DNA from 2 places in the Kocuria sp. SM24M-10 genome. Region 2 is predicted to be linked to the other one. Evidence: predicted binding sites of a transcription regulator. Region 2 holds the regulator's gene; the other holds the start of a gene.

Region 1 (3,408 bases), on a different contig from region 2:
GATGGACGCGGCGTTCTGCAGCGCCGAGCGGGTGACCTTGACCGGGTCGATGATGCCGGCCGCGACCATGTCGACGTACTCGCCGGCGGCGGCGTCGTAGCCGTGGCCGGGCTCCAGGTCGGCCACGCGGGAGACGACCACGGCGCCGTCCTGGCCGGCGTTCTGCGCGATCCAGTACAGCGGCTGGCGCAGCGCGCGGCGCACGATGCCGAGCGCGGTCGCCGCGTCGCCGGTGAGCCCGAGGTCGGACTCGTCGAGGACCTTCGCCGCGTGCACCAGGGCGGTGCCGCCGCCGGAGACGATGCCCTGCTCGAGGGCCGCGCGGGTCGAGGACACGGCGTCCTCGATGCGGTGCTTGCGCTCCTTGGCCTCGACCTCGGTGGCCGCGCCGACCTTGATCACGGAGACCCCGCCGGCGAGGCGGGCGAGCCGCTCCTGGAGCTTCTCCCGGTCCCACTCGGAGTCGGTGCGCTCCACCTCGGCGCGGATCGTGGCGACGCGCTCCTGGATCTGCTCCGGGGTCCCGCCACCGTCGACCACCGTGGTGGTGTTCTTGGTCACCGTGACGCGGCGGGCCGTGCCCAGCTGCTCCAGGGTCACCTGGTCGAGGCTGATGCCGAGCTCGGAGGTGATGAACTCGCCGCCGGTGAGCACCGCGAGGTCCTGCAGGATCGCCTTGCGGCGGTCGCCGAACCCGGGGGCCTTGAGCGCCACGACGTCGAGGGTGCCGCGCAGCTTGTTGACCACCAGGGTGGACAGGGCCTCGCCCTCGACGTCCTCCGCGATGATGGTCAGCGGCTTCTTGGCCTGGAGGACCTTCTCCAGCACCGGCATGAGCTCCTGCACGGAGGAGATCTTGCCCTGGTACAGCAGCACCAGGGAGTTCTCCATGACCGCTTCCTGGCGCTCGGCGTCGGTCACGAAGGACGGGGAGAGGTAGCCCTTGTCGAACTGCATGCCCTCGGTGACCTCGAGCTCCACCTCGGTGCTGGAGCCGTCCTCGACGGTGATGACACCGTCCTTGCCGACCGTCTCGAAGGCCTGGGCGATGAGCTCCCCGATGGTGGGGTCCTGGGCGGAGATGGTCGCCACGTGGGCGACGTTGACGCCCTCGACCGGGCGGGCGTTGTCCAGCAGGCGCTGCGCGACGGCCTCGACGGCCTTCTCGATGCCGCGCTTGAGGCTCAGGGGGTCCGCCCCGGCGGCCACGTTGCGCAGGCCCTCCTTGACGAGCGCCTGGGCCAGCACGGTGGCGGTGGTGGTGCCGTCGCCGGCGACGTCGTTGGTCTTGGTCGCCACCTCCTTGGCGAGCTGCGCGCCGAGGTTCTCGTAGGGCTCGTCGAGCTCGACCTCGCGGGCGATGGTCACGCCGTCGTTGGTGATCGTGGGGGCGCCCCACTTCTTGTCGAGCACCACGTTGCGCCCGCGGGGGCCGAGGGTGACCTTGACGGTGTCGGCGAGCTTGTTGACGCCGTTCTCGAGGGACTTGCGGGCGGCATCGTCGAATGCCAGCTGCTTGGCCATGGGCGAAGAGCTCCTTCTGGGTGGCTGGTGGTCCAGCGGGGTTCGGGAATTCGGGGACGACGAAGGGTGCCCGCCGCGGGCCCGCCGGGAAAGCGGGGCGCGCGGCGGGCACCCTTCGTCAGGACTGCGCGGTCTGCTGCGCCGGCTCTACTTCTCGACGACGGCGAGGACGTCGCGGGCCGGGAGCACCAGGTACTCCTCGCCGTTGTACTTGACCTCGGTCCCGCCGTACTTGGAGAAGATCACGACGTCGCCCTCCTTGACGTCGACCGGGATGCGGTTGCCGGAGTCGTCGACACGGCCGGGGCCCACGGCCAGGACCTTGCCCTCCTGGGGCTTCTCCTTGGCGGTGTCCGGGATGACGAGACCGGAAGCGGTGGTCTGCTCAGCGGCGAGCGGCTGAACGACGATGCGATCCTCGAGGGGCTTGATGGAGACCGACACGATCTCTCCTTCTCTGTAGGCGTGGAAAGCGGTGGGCGACCGCGGGCAGGGCCCGCCGTCGTGCTTCGGGCCGGTTGGCGCACCAACCGTCGTCGCGGTGCCGATCGATCGCCTGGCCCTTAGCACCCTCACCCGGAGAGTGCCAAGGCCGACTATAGAAGTCGCCTAGCAGTCGGTCAAGGCGAGTGCCAGCGCGGTGGAGCGGCCGGTCCCATACCGGTCGAATTAGGGCACGCCGATGTTCTCCAATGATTTGCCTCACCCGCCCGGAACACTCTAGGTTGAGCGGTAAGGCAAGCCTTACCTCGGCCGAGAACCGGTGCCGCCCCGACGTCCCGTGCACTGCACCGGGACGTCGCCACGTGCGGCGCCCCGCCGTGCGCCCCGCCGGGGGCGGCACGACGGGACCCGCACCCGAATCCCCGCACGAAGGACCACCATGAACCGCACCCAGTACCCGGCCGCCGTCCTGGCCGCCGTCAGCGCCCTCGCCCTCACCGCCTGCGGTGGATCCCAGGGCGGCGAGACGGCGTCCGCGGAGTCCTCCACCGCCTCCACGGTCGAGGTCGAGGACAACTACGGCACCCAGACCGTGAGCGCCCCGCCGGCGTCCGTGGTCGCCACCGACAACCGGACCTTCGAGACGCTGGCGGACTGGGGCATCGAGCTGGTGGCCGCCCCGCGCGCCCTCATGCCGGACACCATCGCCTACGCCGACGACGAGTCCGTCACCGACCTCGGCAACCACCGCGAGCCCGACCTCGAGGCCGTCGTCGCGGCGGACCCCGACCTCATCGTCAACGGTCAGCGCTTCGCGGACTACCGCGACGACTTCGCCGACCTCGTGCCGGACGCCGGCATCGTGGAGCTCGACCCCCGGGAGGACCAGCCCTTCGACGAGGAGCTGAAGCGGCAGACCTCGGTGCTGGGCGAGATCTTCGACCGGAGCGCGGAGGCCGAGGAGATCAACGGCGCCTTCGACGCGGCGATGCAGCGAGTCGTCGAGGAGTACCAGCCCGGGGACACGGTCATGGCCGTCACCGTCTCCGGCGGCGAGATCGGCTACATCGCCCCGGAGGTGGGGCGGACCCTGGGTCCGCTGTTCGAGATCTTCGACTTCGCCCCGGCCCTCGAGGTCGATGGGGCCACCGACGACCACCAGGGCGACGACATCTCGGTCGAGGCGATCGCGGACGCGAACCCCGACTGGATCCTCGTGATGGACCGTGACGCGGCCGTCAGCCCCGACGACGCCGAGTACACGCCGGCGCAGGAGGTCGTCGAGAACGCCGAAGCGCTGCGCAACGTCACCGCGGTGCGGGAGGACAACGTGGTGTACATGCCCAAGGACACGTACACCAACGAGGGCATCCAGACCTACACGGAGTTCTTCAACACCCTGGCCGACGCCATGGGCGAGCAGAACTGACCGACCGTGCG
Region 2 (3,408 bases):
ACCGGGTCCGCGCTCACCGCGGCCAGGCGCACGTCCATGCTGTCCCTGCTGTCCGTCCCGGCGGCGCACAGCTCCCCGGTCGCCCGGGCGCCCGCGCCGTCGACCAGCTCGAGGCGCTCCCCGGGGCCGAGGCGGCGCACCGTGACGGCGTGGCGGGCCTCCGGCCCGGTGACGGTGAGCACCGCGCCCGGGCCGAGCCCCTCGAGCCGGCCGGGCTCCACCTTGAAGACGGGCAGGCTCACAGGTCGAAGCGGTCCTTGAGCCGCGAGAAGAACCCGCCGGAGCCGGCGGGGCTGTCGAGCGTGGTGCCGGTGGCCTGCTCCTCCCCGCGCAGCCGGGAGAGCTGCTCCAGCAGCTCCCGCTGCTCGTCGTCGAGCCCCGTGGGCGTCTCGACCTCGAGGTGGACGAAGAGCTCGCCGCGGCCGCCGCCGCGCAGCCGCGTGGCGCCGAGGTCGTGCAGGGTGACCGTGTGGCCGGTCTGGGTGCCCGGGGTCACCGGCACCTCGCGCTCCCCGTCGAAGGTCTCGAGGGTCACGGTGGTGCCCAGGGCCGCGGAGGTCATGGGCACGCGCACCCTGGCGTGCAGGTCGTCGCCCTGCCGCTCGAACGTCGGGTCCGGGTCGACCTTGAGCTCGACGTAGAGGTCCCCGTTGGGACCGCCGGCCGTGCCGGCCTCGCCCTGGCCGGAGAGGCGGATCCGGTTGCCCGAGGAGACCCCGGCCGGGATCTTGACGGTCAGGGGGCGGCGGTCGCGCACGCGGCCCTCGCCGTAGCACTCGTGGCAAGGGTGCTTGATGACCGTGCCGAAGCCGTCACAGGTGGCGCAGGGGGCGGCGGTCACCACGGTCCCGAGGATGGACTGCACCTGGCGCTGCACCTGGCCGGCGCCGTGGCAGACCTCGCAGGTCTCCGGGCGGGTGCCCTCCTGGCAGCAGCTGCCGTTGCAGGTGGGGCAGACCACCGCGGTGTCCACGGTGATCTTCTTCTCGGTGCCGAAGACCGCGTCCTTGAGGGACACGCGCACGTTGATCAGCGCGTCCTGGCCCTGGCGGGTGCGGGAGGCGGGCCCGCGCCGGCCCGCCCCGGAGCCGCCGGCGCCCTGGAAGAAGGTGTCGAAGATGTCCTGGAAGCCGAAGCCGGTGCCCGGGAACCCGCCGCCGAAGCCGGTGTCGGTGCCGTTCTCGTTCCCGGTGGCGTCGTACACCCGCCGCTTCTCCGGGTCGGCGAGGACGTCGTTGGCGTGGGAGACGCGCTTGAACTCCTCCGCGGCCTCGGGACTCGGATTGACGTCCGGGTGCAGCCGGCGGGCCTTCTTCCGGTAGGCCTTCTTGATCTCTTCCTGGCTGGCGTCGCGGGACACACCCAGGGTCTCGTAGTGATTGCTCACCGTGGTCCGTTCTGTCGAGAGGTCTGGTGGGAGTTCTGGTGCAGGGCCCCGGCACCGGGGCCCGCGGGGGCTCAGCCCCCGAGGATACGGGAGAGGTAGCGGGCGACGGCGCGCACGGCCGCCATCGTGGACGGGTAGTCCATGCGCATGGGGCCCACGACCCCGACCTTGGACTGGGGCCCGTAGCCGGTGGCGACGACCGCCGCCTCGGACAGGGGCCCCGCGGCGTTCTCCGCGCCGATGCGCACGGCCACGCCGCGGGCGTCCTGCTCCATCTCGGAGAGCAGCCGGAGCATGACGACCTGCTCCTCGAGCGCCTCCAGGACGGGGCCGATGCTCAGGTGGAAGTCCCCGGTGGCGCGGGCGAGGTTGGCGGTGCCGGCCATGACCATGCGGTGCTCGGCCCCGCCCGCGGCCAGGGCCCCGACGACCTCGGCCACCGTCTCGGCGGCCGGGCGCAGCGCGGGCGCCATGTCGGCGGTCATGGTCACGAGCGCCGCGGGCACCGCGGCCAGGGAACGGCCGACGGCCGCGGCCAGCACCCGGGTGCGCAGCTCGAGCAGCTGCGCCTCCTCCAGGGGGGCGGGCAGCACCGCCACGCGCTGCGCGACCCGTCCGTTGGTGGGGATGAGCACCACGAGCACCCGGCCCGCGCCGAGGTCGACGACCTCCACGTGGCGCACCGTCACCCCGGACGCGTGCGGGTACTGCACGACCGCCACCTGGTGGGTGAGCTGGGCGAGCAGGCGCACGGTGCGCTCCATGACGTCGTCGAGGTCGGCGGCGTCGTCGAGCAGGCTCTGGATGGCCCGGCGCTCCGGGCCGGAGAGCGGCTTGACGGCCGCGATCTGGTCCACGAACGTCCGGTAGCCCTTGTCGGTGGGGATCCGGCCGGAGCTCGTGTGGGGGGCCGTGATCAGGCCCTCCTCCTCGAGCGCGGCCATGTCGTTGCGCACGGTGGCCGAGGAGACACCGAGCCGGTGCCGCTCCACGAGGGCCTTGGAGCCCACGGGCTCCTGGAAGTGCACGTAGTCCTCCACGATGGCCTGCAGGATCTGCAGTCGTCTCGGATGGTTCACGTCGCTCCTCCCCGTCGTCTCCTCGGCACCCGGGCCGCCTGGCACTCGGGCGGCCACAGTGCCAGCGCGATCCAGTGTAGCCCCCGTGTCCGACCCCACGGTCCCGCCCGCCCGGTTTGGTACGCTTCCGGCTGATCCGCGCCGGACGGGCGGGACCGCGACCGGGAGGACGAGCATGAGCGACTACGGCTGGGGGCCGCGCAGCCTCGACGACGCGGGCCTGGCCCGGCGGAAGCCGGTCTCCGCGGAGGTGCCGGTCGCCCCCGGGCTGCTCCTGGAGGACGTCACCACCGGCTGGGTCGGGGCGGTCGTGTCCCTGGAGACGATCGGCGGAATGCGGGTCATGGGCCTGGAGGACCGCCGCGGCCGGGTCAAGGCGTTCCCGCTCGGGCCGGGCTTCCTGCTGGAGGGCGAGCCCGTCGTCGTCGTGGAGCCCCGCCGGGCCCCGGCGGCGAAGCGGCCCGGGCGCACCCGCTCCGGCTCCGTGGCCGTGGAGGGGCTGCGCGCGAGCACCGCCAAGGCCTCCCGCGTATGGGTCGAGGGCTACCACGACGCCGAGCTCGTGGCCAAGGTCTGGGGGCACGACCTGGCGGTCGAGGGCATCGTCGTGGAGCCGCTGCACGGCGTCGACGACCTGCCGGCGGCGGTGCAGGAGTTCGGCCCGGGCCCGGGCCGGCGGCTGGGCATCCTCGTGGACCACCTCGTGCCCGGATCCAAGGAGTCCCGGATCGCCGAGCGGACGATGCGCCTGCCCGGGGCGGCCGGCAACGTGCTGGTGCTGGGCCACCCGTACGTGGACATCTGGCAGGCGGTCCGGCCCCCGGTCCTCGGCATCGAGGCCTGGCCCGTGGTCCCACGGGGCACCGACTGGAAGACCGGCACCGCCGCGGCCCTGGGCTGGCCGCACCGCACTCCCGGGGACCTCGGCCGGGCGTGGCAGCA

What was found. The regulator HrcA, encoded in region 2, represses chaperone genes, less so after heat shock. The targets are predictions, from matches to a motif close to TTNGCACTCGNNNNNNNCGAGTGCNAA.
Region 1: the regulator HrcA is predicted to act here: its motif matches at 2,134-2,160, upstream of groES (co-chaperone GroES).

The regions. Positions count from the first base shown of each region.
Region 1 covers NZ_LDNX01000019.1:30,053-33,460, forward strand. The annotation lists gene groL (chaperonin GroEL) at 1-1,524, opposite strand, end outside; gene groES (co-chaperone GroES) at 1,672-1,968, opposite strand; gene ABL57_RS02205 (siderophore ABC transporter substrate-binding protein) at 2,408-3,397, shown strand.
Region 2 covers NZ_LDNX01000054.1:8,076-11,483, reverse strand. The annotation lists gene ABL57_RS06480 (16S rRNA (uracil(1498)-N(3))-methyltransferase) at 1-242, opposite strand, end outside; gene dnaJ (molecular chaperone DnaJ) at 239-1,387, opposite strand; gene hrcA (heat-inducible transcriptional repressor HrcA) at 1,459-2,466, opposite strand; gene ABL57_RS06465 (DUF3097 domain-containing protein) at 2,642-3,408, shown strand, end outside.